Regions from separate parts of the Massilia sp. S19_KUP03_FR1 genome, predicted to be linked through region 3. Evidence: predicted binding sites of a transcription regulator. Region 3 holds the regulator's gene; each other region holds the start of a gene.

Region 1 (5,305 bases), on a different contig from region 3:
CCTGATGGCGTAGGTGCCAAGCATGCTGGACGCTCTTATGCCTATCACGATGATCTCGCCGCTTGTGGCGCTCACTTGATTTCATCACTGACCCATACGGGAAAAAATTCGAGTAGCGTTGTCGGTGCCATGCCATCAAAAAACATTGATCAGGAACCGGAAATTTTCGATGATCGCTTTTTGCTCATCGACGATGCGACAGGCAAACCGCTTGCATTGATTGAATATGCGATTGCCCGTGAAAGCGGGAAAATCGAGTATGGGAAAACTGATAACCGAGGAGAGACACACTTGCTTTCGGCCGTTGCGGCATCGGAATCGGTCCACATCTTTATAGACCCATCAGTGTGAGAACGCCACCTTTAGCCTGAGGAGCCAGCATGACAGCCAGAACGCTAACGTCACCTTCTGGACGAACGCTGCACTATGTTGCGTCCCGCAGAACTACGCCAGCGGAAGATAGCGCTGCCAAGGAACTGAGAATTCTAGCCAGCAAGCAGAAACGTCTGGCCGAAAACCGGGAATATTTAAAGAACGGTAACGTGCGTGCTTACCTCGCAGCCATTGCAGCTGCCGAAGGTGGTGATTACAACCTGATGTATGGCGGTGTAATAGGAAAGAAAAATGATCGGTGGCGCTTCAGCGATTTTTCAACCCACCCGGGTCCCGGCATTGATGGCAGGACGACCGCTGCTTGGCGATATCAGATCAATATGGCTAACTGGAAGGAAAATGGCGAGAAAAAGATGGGCTTGACTGATTTCTCTGCCGAGACACAGGACCTGATTGCAGTGGAGTCCATTCGCTACGCTCATGCAATCGATGACGTCATCGCGGGCGACGTCGAGACTGCTGCGCGCAAGTCCTCCAAGGTGTGGGCCGCCATTCCAAAAGGTCCGGGGATTCCCAACGATGCAGGACAACCCTATATGCGGTATGAGAAGTTTTTGGGGGCATTTACGGACAGCGGGGGTACCGCTCGATGACAACAGTATCAGCAACAGTCTTGCTGTTGGCGATATGTGGCCATGGCGTTGCTAACATTGGCGTCGTGCTCGAAAAAGGCATGCCGTTTACTCAGGTTCGGAAGCAATTACTGGATCAACGCTGGAAACCTGTCCGAAGTCAGCAGACAGAACACCTTGCAGTTGATCGGGCGCTTCTGGAACGTCATATCGTCGAAGTGGAAAGCTGCACTGTCGATAGCTTTTGTATCTTCCGATATACGAAAGGTACAAAGTGCCTGAAAGTCGTCGCCCAAGGCGAAACGCTGCCCGGTCTTCTGATTGTCGGTTGGGACATGGCTTGTCCATCGAAAAAACACGCGGCCAAATAATGCGTTGAACCAATTCCCGGCCGCGTGGTAATTTTTTTTACGCGCCTGTCTTCTTAAGCCTTTGCTTCCCCGCCCAGGGCTTCGACAATATCGGCCATCATTTTCGACAGTTCACCCGTCATCATCATCATGTCGTTGTCAAAACGCTCTTCGTCGTTGCGCGTGACCGATTCGCTTTCGCTGATGACGTCCAGTGGCTTGATGCCCTTGATCGCCAGCGATTCGGTCAGCACGAACGAAATCTTGCTGTCCCACGTCATGGCCAGGCGCGTGCACTGCTTGCCGGCCTTGATGTGGCGGCGGATGTCTTCCGGCTCCAGCGCGTGTTTCACGTAACGCACGGCGGCCTTGCTCTCGCCGGTGGCGCGCAATTCCGTGTCCTGGTCGACCGTGAAACCGGCCGGCGCTTCGTCCATCTCCAGCCACGCGGTCATGACGGCCACCGGCGACTTCTGCACGCGCAGGCTCTCCAGCGGCATGCGATCGACCGCTTTAAGCAGCAGCTTGATCACTTCGTCGGCTTTGCCGGGGCTGGCGGCATCGACCACGAGCCAGCCGTTGACCGGATCGATCCAGGTCCAGACATTGCTGCGGATACTGAAGGCGCGCGGCAGCAACTCGTCGGCCACGCGCTCCTTGAGTTCTTTCATCGCCTTTTTGCCGGGCGCAAAACCTTGCGCTTCTTCCAGCTCGGCTGCCTTGGCCTTGGCCACCTGGTTGATGACCGAGCTCGGCAGCAGTTTTTTCTCGGTGCCCAGCAAAATCAGCATCTGCTTGTTCACGACGTGCACCAGGCCGCCGTTCGGGCGTGGCGTGTCCCAGCCCTGGCGCAGCAATTCATTGCTGCTGGCCGGCACAAAACTTTGCGGCGCGAGCGCTTTTTCCAGCTGCTCAGGGGTGTAGTCCCACGGTGCCGGGAGACGGTAAATCTGGAGATTCTTGAACCACATAATTGTTTTCCGCTTGTTTCAGTTTTCCACAGGAACGACATTCTACACTTTGGCGCACGGCAGATTAGTCGTTGGATTCGTCGAACAATGTCAGCTGCTCGAGGCGTTCGCTGTCCCCCAGGCGCACGCCCAGGCCCAGCAGGCGCACCGGCCCGTTGCCACGCAAAAATCCGGTTTCCATCAGCCGGATGTATTGCGCCATGGCCGGCCCGCTGCCGACGCACTCGACCGTCGTCTGGTGGAAATCGGCAAACTTGATTTTCACGAACTGCTTAATGATCAGCCTGCCCGCCTTGGCCCGCTCGATGCGGCCCAGCAGGCTGGTGTGCAGCTGCGGCAACAAGGCCAGGCAGGCCGCCAGGTCTGGCACATCGGGCGTGTAGGTTTCTTCGACGCTGACCGATTTTCGTTCATGCACATTGCTCACCGGGCGGTTGTCGATGCCGCGGCACAAGTCGTGCAGGCGCTCGCCGAATTTGCCGAAGTGGTGACCCAATTCCTGCATCGTCCAGCTGCGCAGGTCGCCGCAAGTTTGCACGCCGAGACCGTTCAGCTTGGCGGTGGTGACCTTGCCCACGCCGTGCAGCTTTTTGACTGGCAGGACGGCCACGAAACCATCGACTTCGTCCGGGCGCACCAGGAACAGGCCGTCCGGCTTGTTCCAGTCGCTGGCAATTTTCGCGACGAATTTATTCGGCGCCACGCCGGCCGACGCCGTGATGCCGACCGTGTCAACGATGCGCTGGCGGATTTCCTGCGCAATCAAGGTGGCGCTGCCCTTGCAGTGGGGCGAATCGGTGACGTCGAGATAGGCTTCGTCGAGCGACAGCGGCTCGACCAGTTCGGTGTAGCTGCGGTAGATATCCATGATCTGGCGCGAGGCCAGGCGGTACTTTTCCATCACCGGCGGGATCACGATCAGCTCCGGACACAGCTTCATGGCTTGCGCCGTGGCCATGGCAGAGTGGATGCCGTACGCCCGCGCCTCGTAATTGCAGGTGGCGACGACGCCGCGCTGGTTGGCGCGCCCGCCCACTGCCAGCGGACGGCCGATCAGGGAGGGATCGTCGCGCATCTCGACCGAGGCATAAAAACAGTCGCAGTCACAGTGGATGATTTTACGGAAAGGGGCGTTCACGTCACGGGGCGCCCCGGCGGGAGCAAACTACTGTAGATTCATACAGTATCCGCGTAATTCGACTTCCACGCAAGAGGCTGCCAAACGCGTGCGCTTTCCTGTGGGCAGCGAAAGTCTTTTCCTGCCGTCACTACCAAATCAGTTGCAGGGCATACTTGCCGTTCTTTGCGCCACTCGCGCCGCTGTAATAGCGCACGCCCACGTAATAGATCGCCGCCGCGCTGCCGCTATTGCGCACCATGACGCTCTCGACGGCGCCGGAACCGTTTTCACTGGACGACCGCAAGGCGCCGGCACTGTCGTAGAGATACAGGTCGTAGTCGGGGGCGCTGGGGCCCGGCGTCATGGTCGCGCCCAGCTGTTTGCCGGCCGGGACAGCGATGCGGAAATAATCGGCGTCAGTACCGGAACCGAGGGCGCCGTTGACGATGGTGCCGCTGACAGCAACCGGATTGGCGGCGGCAATCGTGTCGTTCGGCTCGAGCTCAGCCAGCAAGGTGACGGGTGCGATGGTGGCGCTGGCGCTCAACGCCGCGGTCGCGTCGACGATGCCTGCGCCGCAGCCCGAACACGCGGCCGGAAACGCGCGCGCGCTCGACTTGAGCACGACGTCGACCTGGTCGGGCGTGAGCGCCGGATTTTTGGACAGCATCAGTGCGACCACGCCGGCCACATGGGGCGCCGCCATCGACGTGCCGCTGTAGCTGGCGTAAGCGTCGCCCGCGGGCGCGCGCGTACCGCCATTGAGGGTCGACAGAATGCCGGCGCTGGCGTCCCCGCCCGGTGCGGCCACGTCGACGATGCTGCCAACATTCGAATACGACGCGCGAGCGCCGCTGCGGTTGGTGGCCGCGACCGTGATGACGCCGGCGCAATTGGCCGGGGTGAAGTTGCTGGCGTCCATCGCCGCATTGCCCGCCGCGACCACCACCACAGCGCCGCGCGAGCGGGCGCCGTTAATCGCCGTCTGCATCGTGGCGGCGCAGCTGCCGCCGCCGCCCAGCGACAAATTCAGCACGCGCGCCTTGTTTGGATTCATGGTGACGCCGAACAACAGGCCGCCGGACGACCAGATGATGCCGTCGGCAATGTCAGACGTGTAGCCACCGCACTTGCCCAGCACCCGCACCGGCACGATTTTCGCGTTGTAAGCGACGCCGGCCACGCCAATGCCGTTGTTGGCTTTGGCGGCAATGGTGCCGGCCACGTGGGTGCCGTGCCAGCTGGAAGACTGGTCCGCCGCGGGCATGCCGGCGCCGCACTGGCTGGCGGCGGCCCAGTCGCCCGGGTCGGTGGCGTCGCTGTCGCGCCCGTTGCCGTCGCCGGCAACCGTGCTGCTGGCGATGAAGTCGTAGCCAGGCAGCACCTGGCCGGCCAGGTCGGCGTGGGGACGGTAGCCGGTGTCGATGACGGCGACATTGATGCCGGCGCCAGTGGCGAGGTCCCAGGCGCCAGAAATACGCAGGCCGCCGCCAGACTCGAACAGGTCCCACTGCTCGGCATAGCGCGGGTCGGTGGGCGTGGCCAGGGTGGTCAGGATGCGGTCGGGTTCGGCGTAAGCGACGCTGGCGTCGCGCGCCATCAGCTCGGCGGCCAGGGCATTGGCTTCGTCGATCGAGACCTTGCGGCTGAGCTGAAAGACGTGCGCGCCGGTACCGAGGGCGCGCAGCAGGGTCAGGCGTGCGCCAAGCTGCTGGCCAGCGCGGTCGACCAGTGCCTGGCGCTGGGCACTGACCGGTGCGGCACGCGCGGCGCCCTTGCCGGCCGGGACGGCATCCTTGTACTTGACGATCAGGCGGTCGGTGCCGGCAAGCCAGGCGGTGTCGGCGGCGTGGGCGCTGACTGAAACAGCGGCAACTGCCGCGATGGTGAAAATTGTCG
Region 2 (5,305 bases), on a different contig from region 3:
ATCATCGGCTTGCTGACGGTCACAGGTGTCCTCAAGCTGATTTTCTGATGTCACGCAGCGGCGCACCCCGGTGCGCTGCTGCAGTCAGCAAAAATCGCGGCTATGCGTATCCAGCCGCCCCAGCAGCGCCGACATGTCCACCAGCCGCTTGGCCACCAGGTGGCGCACCTCGCCCTGGCGCTGCCAGATGCCGTACACGCCCAGCAAGGGCGCACCCAGCACCTCCTTCCTCTGCTGCTCCACCAGCGACTTCCACACGATCACGTTCACATTCCCGGTCTCGTCTTCGAGCGTCAGGAACAGCACCCCCTTGGCCGTGCCGGGCCGCTGGCGCACGGTGACCAGCCCGCACGCGCGCGCGAGTTGGCCATCCTGGTAGTCGTACAAGGTCGAGGCCGGCATGAAGCGCCGGTCGAGCAATTGCTTGCGCAGCAGCGCGAGCGGGTGGCGGCCCAGCGTGAGGCCCTGCGCGCGGTAGTCGCCGACGATGTCGTCGCCTTCGGATGGCGCCGCCAGGGCTGGCATGTCTTCATCCACCGTGGTGGGGCGCAGCAAATCCTTGTCGGGCACGGCGCCAACTGCCTGCCACAACGCTTCGCGGCGGTTGCCGGCCAGGGACACCAGCGCATTCGCGCCGGCCAGCACCTGCAGGTCGGCGCGGTCGAGGTGGGCGCGGCGGGCCAGGTCGGCCACGCTGTCGAACGGGCGAATGGCGCGCGCATCCTCGATGCGGGCCACGGCTTCGCGGCTCATCCCTCGCTGCAGCGACAGCCCCAGGCGCACCGCCGGCTGGGGCTGTCCGGCCGGATCGCCGGGCCGTTCTTCCAGCGTGGAATCCCAGGTGCTGATCGTGATGTCGACCGGGCGCACCTCGATGCCATGGCGCTGCGCATCCTGCACCAGCTGCGACGGGCTGTAGAACCCCATCGGTTGACTATTTAATAGTGCGCATAAAAATGCGCCCGGCTCGTGCCGTTTGAGCCAGGAACTGGCGTAGGCGAGCAGCGCAAAACTGGCCGCGTGCGATTCCGGAAAGCCGTATTCGCCGAAGCCCTGGATCTGGCTGAAAATCGCTTCGGCGAATTCCAGCGTGTAGCCGCGTTCGATCATGCCGCTGACGATACGGTTGTAATAGTGTTCGAGGCCGCCTTTTCTCTTCCAGGCGGCCATGGCACGGCGCAGCTGATCGGCCTCGCCCGGCGTGAAACCGGCGCCGAGAATGGCCACCTGCATCACCTGCTCCTGGAAAATCGGCACGCCCAGCGTGCGTCCCAGCGCCTGCTTCATTTCATCGCTGGGATACAGCACCGGCTCGAGGCCCTGGCGGCGCCGCAAATACGGATGCACCATGCCGCCCTGGATCGGTCCCGGGCGCACCACCGCCACTTCGATGACGAGATCGTAGAATTTGCGTGGCAACATGCGCGGCAGCATGCTCATCTGCGCGCGCGATTCGATCTGGAACACGCCCACCGTGTCGGCCGCGCAAATCATGTCGTAGGTGGCCTTGTCGTCGGGCGGAATATCCTGCATTTCGAACAAATCGCCGCGCCGTTGGCTGACCAGCTCCAGGCCGCGCCGCAGCATCGACAGCATGCCCAGCGCCAGCACGTCGACTTTCATCAGGCCCAGTTCTTCCAGGTCGTTCTTGTCCCACTGGATGACGCTGCGCTCGGCCATGCTGGCGTTTTCGATCGGCACCAGGCGCGACAATTTGCCCTGCGCGATAACGAAGCCGCCCGGGTGCTGCGACAGGTGGCGCGGGAAGTTGAGCAATTGCTGCGCCAGGGTCGCCCATTGCTGCGCCTGGGGCGAGGCCGGATCGAGCCCCGCTTCGGCCAGGCGATTTAATAAATCGGCCTTGCCGTCGAACCAGTGATGGGTCTTCGCCACTTTCTCGACGATGCCAAGATCGATGCCCAGCGCCCGTCCGCTGTCGCGCAGCGCGCTTTTCGGGCGGTAGCTGATCACCACGGCCGCGAGGGCCGCGCGCGTGCGCCCGTACCTGGTGTAGATGTACTGGATCACTTCTTCGCGGCGCTGGTGTTCAAAATCGACGTCGATGTCGGGCGGCTCGTTGCGCTCGCGCGAAATAAACCGTTCGAACAGCAGTTCCGACTGGGCCGGGTCGACCTCGGTGATGCCGAGGCAGTAGCAGACCGCCGAGTTGGCTGCCGAGCCGCGTCCCTGGCACAGGATGTGCTGCGAGCGGGCGAAGCGGACGATGTCGTACACCGTCAAAAAATAGTGTTCGTAGCCCATCTCGGCAATGAGTGCCAGCTCGTGCTCGACCTGGCCCTGCACCTTGGCCGGAATCCCGTCCTTGAAGCGGCGGTGCGCACCGATATACGTTTCGCTGCGCAGGAACGATGAGGCCGTGTGCCCGGGCGGCACGACTTCGTTGGGGTATTCGTAACGCAATTGATCGAGCGAAAAGGTGCACAGGCTGGCGATGCGCAGCGTTTCGGCCAGCGCTTGCGGCGCATACAGATTGGCCAGGCGCATCCGCGAGCGCAAATGCTGCTCGGCATTTTGCGCCAGGCCATAGCCGCATTCGCCCACGGGCTTACCCAGCCGCACGGCGCTCAAGGTGTCCTGCAGGGGTTTACGCGAGCGCACGTGCATGGTGACGTGGCCGAGTGCCACGATGGGCAAGCCGTGCTGCCAGCCAACCTCGTCGATGGTGGCGCGGTGGCCGTCGTCGTGCGCCCGGTGCAGCAGGTTCAGGCCCAGCCAGCTGCGGCCGGGAAAGGTGCTGGCCATCCAGGCGGCCTGGGCATGCAGGCGGTCGAGGTCGGCCGCGTCGTGGCCGGGATAGGCTGGCAGCAAAATCGCCAGGCAATCGGGCATGCCCTGCAGATGTTCAAAGCCGGGTGCCGCCGTGTCGAAATCGGCCGGCGTGAGCAGATAGGTGCCCTTGGTGGTGCGGGTACGCCCCAGGGTGATCAGCTCGGCCAGGTTGCCATAACCATTGCGGTTTTGCGCCAGCAGGATCAGCGACAGCGAGTGGGTGCCGTCGCGCCGGGTCAGGTGGAAATGGGCGCCGATCAGCAGCGGCAGCGCCGCCTTTTTCGCTTCGGCATGCGCGCGCACCACGCCGGCCAGCGAACATTCATCGGTCAGCGCCAGCGCCGCATAACCAAGCTGGACGGCGCGCGCCACCAGTTCCTCGGCGTGCGACGCGCCCTGCAGGAAGGTGAAGTTGGACAGGCAGAACAGCTCGGCGTAGTCGGGCAGGTTCTGCTGGGTTGGCGAAGAGGACGACATGGCGGCGCATACATGCTGGGATGAATCCGGGCAATGAAAGTACTGTATAAAAACACAGTGTACACGATCGCCCCGTCAAAAAGCGAACTGGTGTGTGCGTCTTTCCTTGCGCCGGACCGGCCGGGGCGCCGCCCTTTTAACGCGTGATGCTGGAGTAGGAGCAAGACTTGGCGGTGCCCAGCACCGGGTCGCCGAAGACGGCGTTGGTGCATGGGGTGGAAGCGGTGGCCACGCGCGCAACGTACACACCCACGGCGCCGTAACGCACCGTGCGCGTGCCGCTGAACGCGCAGCTTGCGCCTTCGGCAGCGCAGGGCGTCCACGTCTCGACGGCGGGCGGGGTCGGCGTCGCTGCAGTGGCCGCGTACTGGCAGGTCTTCGCGACGTTCTGGATCGGGTCGCCGAACACGGCGTTGGTGCAAGCGATCGATCCGCTGGCCGTGCGCGTCGCATACACATTATTGGCGCCATAACGCACCTGGGCAGTACCGCTGAAGCTGCAGGTGCCGCCTTCGACGGCGCAGCTGGTCCAGCCGCCGCCGGCCGCGGGCGCGGCGCTGGCTTCATAGGCACCGATATCGAAGGCGCCGGACGCGGTCCGCGTTTCACCGGCGGCGACATGCTTGTACTGCGCCACCGGGGCCAGTGACAGGCCGCTCGCCGCCAGGCCGGGCGCCGACCCTGCATCGATCACCAGGACATTCGCGCTCGGGTGCAGGTCGTAGCCGGCGCGGTCGACAAAACCGGGAGCGATGGAACGGAAATTGGTGCGCTCGAGCGCCCCGGCTTGATTGCTCAGGGTGCCGGTGCCGGCAAAAATATTGTTTTGTATCAGGACGGGCCTGGTCACACCGGTACCGACCATGACGAAGGTGCCGCTGTTGGGATCGTCGTTGAGGAAGGTATTGTTGACCACATACAAATCCTGGGCCGGATTGCTGGCGCCCTCTTCCCCGTAGGCCAGCATGTTCGGGTTGGAATTGCCCGCCGGTTGCTCGATGACATTGCCGATCACGTAGCCGGTGCCGGCGTTCGGCAAATCGATCTCATAGCTCGGCTTGCCGCGGGCGGTGCTGCCGGTTTGCCCGTCGGGGGTGCTCGAAAAGCGGTTGTAGGCAACCGTGTTGACCCGGGCGCGCGACTTGAGGTTGTGGCCGACGTTGGCATCGTGCGAGTAATTTGCACGGAACGTCAGGCTCGCCACGTTGCCGATGTACACATTGTGGGTGTAACCGGTGCCGTACCCGTTGTGGCCGAACTCGTTGTTTTCAATGAGGATATTGCTGGCGGTATTGGCGCCGCTCAGGATGCCGTTTTCATTGTCATGGATAAAACTGCCGCGCAGCGTGAAGTGGGTGCCTTCCAGGCGCAGGGCGGCGCCGTTCTGGTCAGGCACCCGGGCGCCCAGCATTTCGACGTTTTCGATGGTGACGTTATTGCCTGTGACAACCCAGGTTCCCTTGCCTTGCGCGTTGGCGCCGGCGGCATCGATGCGCGGGCGGCCATTCACGCCGCGGATCGTCAGGTTGCTGGTGTTGATGGCGCAGACGTTGCCGGAATACGTGACGCCACCGGTGATCTCGATCACATCGTTGGGGGCCGATTGTGCGATCGCGGCGCACGGCGCGGCATAAGTTTTGCCGGGGCCGACGGCGAGCGTGGCCGGGAAAGCGGGGGCGGCGAACAGCATGGCCAGTATGGCAGCGGCACCTGTGTGCCGGGAGTGGATAGTCGTCATGGGGATCCGGTAGATGAGGGGTCAAAAAGTCTTGTCAAGAAAATTACTTAGTGGAAACCTATGTTCCGAATCTAAGGCGTTTCTTGCTTCCCGGGTGTAAGCAGATGTAACAAAATAGTGAATGTGAGCAGGCACTCGCGCCAGGACGCCCATGGGCACTGATTTTCTTGTGATCAATCATTCGAAAAAGAATTTTTGCAGAATGCCATAACGACATCGTGATCACACCAAAACTGATGCTTTTTTGCATAGAAAAAAAAGCAATATTATTTAAACGTTGCGTTCTCACAACGTCCAATT
Region 3 (5,305 bases):
GTGCCAAGGCCTTGCGCGATTTCGGCGCGTCGCTCAGCCCGGACGCGGCGCACCAGATTGCCGTGGGCGCCGAAACGCTGGCGCTGCGCATGGAGCGTACCTGTGCGAATGCGCTGGCGCTGGCGCAGATGCTGGAAGCGGACGACCGGGTCGCGGCGGTCCATTATCCCGGCCTGGCGTCGCACCCGCAGCATGATTTGACGCGCAAACTGTTCCGCGCCAGCGGATCCCTGTTCAGCTTTGAACTGAAAGACGGGATCAATTGCTTCGATTACCTGAACCGGCTGACGGTGGGTATTCCGGCCAGCAACCTGGGTGACACGCGCACGCTGGTCATTCCGGTGGCGCACACCATCTTCTTCGAGATGGGCGCCGAACGGCGCGCCAGCATGGGCATCGCTGAGTCGCTGATCCGGGTTTCGGTGGGCATTGAAGAGACGGCCGATTTGCTGGCCGATTTCGGCGCCGCGCTCGACGTTTAATTGCTGCGCCATTTCCCGACGGCGCGCAAGATCTTGCCGTGGCCGACCACACCCCGCGCTGCTTCAACGGCTCAGGTTAGCAAACGCAAGCGATACGCCCAGCCCCATTAAAAGCGCGCCGATCAATTTGTCGATCACCTTCTGGTGATTGACCATGCGGGATCGAAACGCGTGTTGCGAGAAAAATAGCGCGACCAGCGCGAACCAGAAAAAGTGGGTAGCCGACATGAACAAGCCATAGCCGAACTGGATCGGCAATGGCGTCGCCGCTTGCACGACCTGGGTGTAGGTGCTGACGACAAACAGCGTCGTCTTCGGATTCAATGCGTTGGTCAGAAAACCATTACTGAGCAATGTAATGGGCGATACCGTGCTGTCGGCGTGCAGGTCGATGGTCAGTTTCGATTGATTGGAAAACGTCTTCCATCCGATGACGATCAAATACAGGGCGCCGGCTATTTTAATCACGGTGAATAACCAGGGTGAATGCGCGCTGATCAAAGCAATGCCAAATATCGTGTAAAACACATGGACCTGCACACCGAGCGCGATGCCGAGCGCGGCAAGCAGCCCGGCATTGCGGCCATACAGATAGCTGTTTCGCGTCACCATCGCGAAATCCGGACCCGGACTGATGGTGGCCAGGATAGTAATCAGTGCAACAGCAACGAGCTCGGTCATGGTTCTTTCCTTCGTTAGTAGTGGCAATTGCGCGCGCCCCGCCGATACAATTTCGGGGAATCTTTCTGGCGACAAATTATGGATATAATGCCGGGGGCTGAATAGCGATGTATCGTCTCCATAACGCGTGAGAAAAACTGACGGATGGCCAGGCAAATACCGCTCAACACACTGCGTTTTTTTGAAGCCGCCGCCAGGCTTGGCAGTTTCGTCAAAGCCGCCCACGAGCTGAACCTGACGCATGGCGCGGTCAGTCGCCAGATCCGCCTGCTCGAACAGACCTTGGGCATTGCATTGTTCGAGCGCCGCAACCGGGGCGTGTTTTTGACGGCGCAGGGCGAGCGCTTGCGCGCCGTGACCGAGGACGCGTTCGAACGGATCGACGCGACCGTGCAGGCATTGCGTGAGCCTGCGCGGCAGGCGCCCTTGGTGGTGTCATGCGAACCGACGATTTCGATGAAATGGCTGATACCGCGGCTGGGTGATTTTGCGCGGCGCTATCCGGAGGTGCCGCTGCACATCTTTGCGTCGGGTGGCCCGGTGGCGTTTCAGCGCGACGGGGTCGACGTGGCCTTGCGCCGCAACGACTTTCATTGGAGCGCGGAGCTGCATGCGGAAAAGGTGTGCGATGAATGGGTGGGACCGGTCTGCGCGCCGACGCTGCTGAAACGGCGCCAGCTCGATCTGCCCGCGCAAAAAATCCTGCACACGGCGTCGCGCAAGAGCGCCTGGCCAAACTGGCGCAGCGTCAGCGCCACGAGCGCCAGCCATAGCGGCAGCCAGACCTACGAGCATTTCTATCTGTCGCTGCAAGCTGCCTGTGCCGGTCTGGGCGTGGCGATCGGCTCGGTCTTCATGACGCAGGAAGAGATTGGCAGCGCACGCCTGGTTGCGCCGTTCGGCTTCATGCGCGACGGGTCCGCGTACTTCCTGCTGTCGTCGCGACCGTTCGAGACCGATCCGCGCCGCGTCGCTTTCCTGGCATGGCTACGCCAGCAAATGCACTATTTGCCGGCCTGATGTGGCGCGTGATTCACTGGCCGACTTCGGTGATGCCTTCACGGACATCAAGCGTAGAAGCTGTCTGGATGGCGCCAGCCTGGCAGCTCGCTGATGCGCTGGATCCATCCGGCCACATGCAGCGGCAGCGCGACCTGTGCCTGGTCAGCCCAGAACAGGTAGGCGCTCATCGACAGGTCGACGATGGTCGGCGCGGCGCCGAGGATAAAATCCCGGCCATCCGCCAGTTCGATATCCATGCGTGAAATATCTGCATTGCAACGCTCGCGCAGCATCGCCATAACCGCCGCATCGACGCCGCCGCCGCGCACTGCGTGCCGCAGGTTCGGTAGGGAAAAGCCGATCCGGTTTGCTTCCCAGAACAGCCACTGGCTTACGCCATCCTGCAAGGCGGCAGTCTCGCCTTCCAGTACGCCGCTGTGCGCCGCCAGGTGCAGCAGGACCGCATTCGACTGGGCGTAAATGCGCCCGTTGTGCAACAACACCGGCACTTCGCCATGTGGCGATAAATTGCGAAACGCCTGGGGCCGCGCGGCGCGCGCCTGGCTCAGGTCGATCTCGTGAAATGTGTACGGCAACTGCGCCATTTCCAGCAACACGCGCACCTTGAAGGCATGGCCCGATGCGCGTGCGCCGTAGAGCGTGATGTCGTCACGCACGCCTCAGTTCCAGCTGCGCATTAGCCCTACAGCAAGCCCTTCCAGCGCGAACTCGTCTTCCGGGTCAACCCGGATGATTTTGAAGTCGGGGTTCTCCGGCAGCAGCTCGACCAGGGAACCCGTCTTGCGGTAACGCTTGACGGTGACGTCGTCACCGATGCGCGCCACGACGATCTGGCCGTTCTTGGCACTGTCGACTTTTTTGACCGCCAGCAAATCGCCGTCCATGATGCCGGCGTCGCGCATCGACCAGCCGCGTACCTTCAGCAGGAAGTCGGGTTTGGCCGCGAACATGGCTGGATCGACGTTGTAGGTCGCCTCCACATGTTCCTGGGCCAGGATGGGCGAACCGGCGGCCACGCGCCCGACCAGCGGCAGCGCCATCATGATGGCGGCAGGGACGATCGCGACCGTTTCCACGGAAGCGCCGATCAGGCGGATGCCGCGCGAGGTGCCGGGGGCGATTTCGATCGCGCCCTTGCGGGCCAGCGCTTGCAGGTGTTCTTCGGCCGCGTTGGCCGATTTGAAGCCCAGTTCACGGGCGATCTCGGCGCGGGTCGGGGGAAAGCCGGTGTTTTCGATGGCTTCGCGGATCAAATTCAGAATTTGTTCCTGCCGTGCAGTGAGCTTGATCATGGGGCTAAAGACTGGTTATATGGACAGACTGTATTTTTGTACAGTATTTCGGGCAATGCAAGGGAATTCGTGGCTTTTTTTCACACTCTGTGCAATAAACGGTTTCCACCGTCACCCCCGCGCAGGCGGGGTCCTATAACACGCTGCCGAAGTCACACAGTTGATGGCTTCCGGCGGCATGCTATGGGTCCTCGCCTGCGCGAGGATGACGTGCTGAGGCAGGTTGCCGAAGGATATTGTGCAACATCATCACTAGCCCAAAGTCCCCATCCGGGTTATAATCGCCGGCTTTCCCTTCCCACACTCGTCTTGACGCCGAGGTGGGCATTTGTTTAAACGTCCTCAAGGAGTACTGAATGCGTCACTATGAAATCGTTTTTATTGTCCACCCGGACCAAAGCGAGCAAGTCCCGGCGATGATCGAACGTTATAAGGCCAGCGTCACTGCACGCGGCGGTAACATTCACCGCGTCGAAGACTGGGGCCGTCGTCAGATGGCTTACTCGATCCAGAAGCTGCCTAAAGCGCACTACATCTGCCTGAACATCGAATGCGACAACGACACCCTGGTCGAGTTGGAAACCGCCTTCAAATTCAATGATGCCGTGCTGCGCCACCTGACCGTCAAACTGAAGAAAGCCGAAACGGCTCCTTCGCCGATGATGAAGTCGGTACAGCGTGAAGACGCAGCCAAGAGCCACCGCTCGGAATCGGCACCAGCCGCAGCAGCCCCGGCTCCTGTCGCAGCGCCGGCGCCAGCCGCAGCGTAATTCAAGCAGCAATCTCGTAGCAAGGCAGTGAACCAGCTTCAGTTTGTAGCCACCATTTTAGAGCGCGACGTATTGCGTTATACCCCGGCCGGCGTGCCCATCGTGTCCGCCACCCTGTCGCACAGTTCGCAACAGGTCGAAGCAGGGGTGGAACGACTGGTCGAGTTTGAAATGGCAGCGTTGGCCGCAGGGGAAATATCCGGGCGGTTTTCACGGGCTGAATTGGGCGCAGTGCATCAGTTCACGGGATTTGTAGCAAAGAAGAATCGCAGCAGCAAAGCCCTGGTGTTTCACATCATTGATTTCAGTGCCGCCGCCTGATTAAACTGGCGACGCATCATTTAGATACAGGAGCCTCAAATGGCATTCGGTAAAAAGTTCGACAAAAACAAGCTCAAGCTCAAAGAGAAGCGCAAACAACAGAACCCACTGTTCAAGCGTAAGAAATTCTGCCGCTTCACCGCAGCAAACGTGGAACAAGTTGACTACAAAGACGTCGACACCCTGAAAGACTTCGTCCAGGAAAATGGCAAGATCATGCCAGCCCGCCTGACCGGCACCAAGGCGCACTACCAGCGCCAGGTTGACACCGCCATCAAGCGCGCTCGCTACCTCGCGCTGCTGCCTTACACCGATCTGCACCACGCTTAATATCGGCAACGATATTTAGCCAAGTCAGATAATCCTGGAGAGAACTATGCAAATCATTCTGTTAGAAAAAGTAGTCAACGTCGGCAACCTGGGCGACGTCGTGAAAGTCAAGGACGGTTACGCACGTAACTTCCTGATCCCACAACGCATGGCCCGCCGCGCCACCGCATCGGCTGTTGCCGAATTCGAAGTCAAGCGCGCCGAGTTGGAAAAAGTCGCCGCTGCAAAACTGAGCGCGTCGCAAGCCGAAGGCGAAAAACTGAGCGGCATGACTGTCACCATCGGCCAAAAAGCCGGCGTTGATGGCCGTCTGTTCGGTTCGGTCACCAACTCCGACATCGCTGAAGCGTTGACGAAGCAAGGTTTCGCTGTCGAAAAAGCGCAAGTGCGTCTGCCAACCGGTCCG

Evidence for each region. Region 3 encodes LexA, which represses DNA repair genes until DNA is damaged. Its sites were predicted from a motif close to ACTGTATNNNNATACAGT; they were not measured.
Region 1: a site for LexA is predicted at 3,454-3,471, ahead of dinB (DNA polymerase IV). Genes of this name have one in related genera too.
Region 2: a site for LexA is predicted at 3,309-3,326, ahead of V6M87_RS00335 (error-prone DNA polymerase). Genes of this name have one in related genera too.

The regions. Positions count from the first base shown of each region.
Region 1 is NZ_JAQQPS010000016.1:77,876-83,180, forward strand. Features, by position in the region: gene V6M87_RS18140 (hypothetical protein) at 1-351, shown strand, start outside; gene V6M87_RS18145 (paar repeat-containing protein) at 381-986, shown strand; gene V6M87_RS18150 (hypothetical protein) at 983-1,336, shown strand; gene V6M87_RS18155 (recombination-associated protein RdgC) at 1,390-2,286, opposite strand; gene dinB (DNA polymerase IV) at 2,351-3,424, opposite strand; gene V6M87_RS18165 (S8 family peptidase) at 3,555-5,305, opposite strand, start outside.
Region 2 is NZ_JAQQPS010000001.1:75,613-80,917, reverse strand. Features, by position in the region: gene V6M87_RS27215 (hypothetical protein) at 1-48, shown strand, start outside; gene V6M87_RS00335 (error-prone DNA polymerase) at 85-3,267, opposite strand; gene V6M87_RS00330 (right-handed parallel beta-helix repeat-containing protein) at 3,404-5,005, opposite strand.
Region 3 is NZ_JAQQPS010000002.1:249,851-255,155, forward strand. Features, by position in the region: gene V6M87_RS02805 (cystathionine gamma-synthase family protein) at 1-482, shown strand, start outside; gene V6M87_RS02810 (LysE family translocator) at 546-1,163, opposite strand; gene V6M87_RS02815 (LysR substrate-binding domain-containing protein) at 1,308-2,183, shown strand; gene V6M87_RS02820 (glutathione S-transferase family protein) at 2,231-2,842, opposite strand; gene lexA (transcriptional repressor LexA) at 2,846-3,478, opposite strand; gene rpsF (30S ribosomal protein S6) at 3,835-4,248, shown strand; gene priB (primosomal replication protein N) at 4,276-4,569, shown strand; gene rpsR (30S ribosomal protein S18) at 4,609-4,899, shown strand; gene rplI (50S ribosomal protein L9) at 4,946-5,305, shown strand, end outside.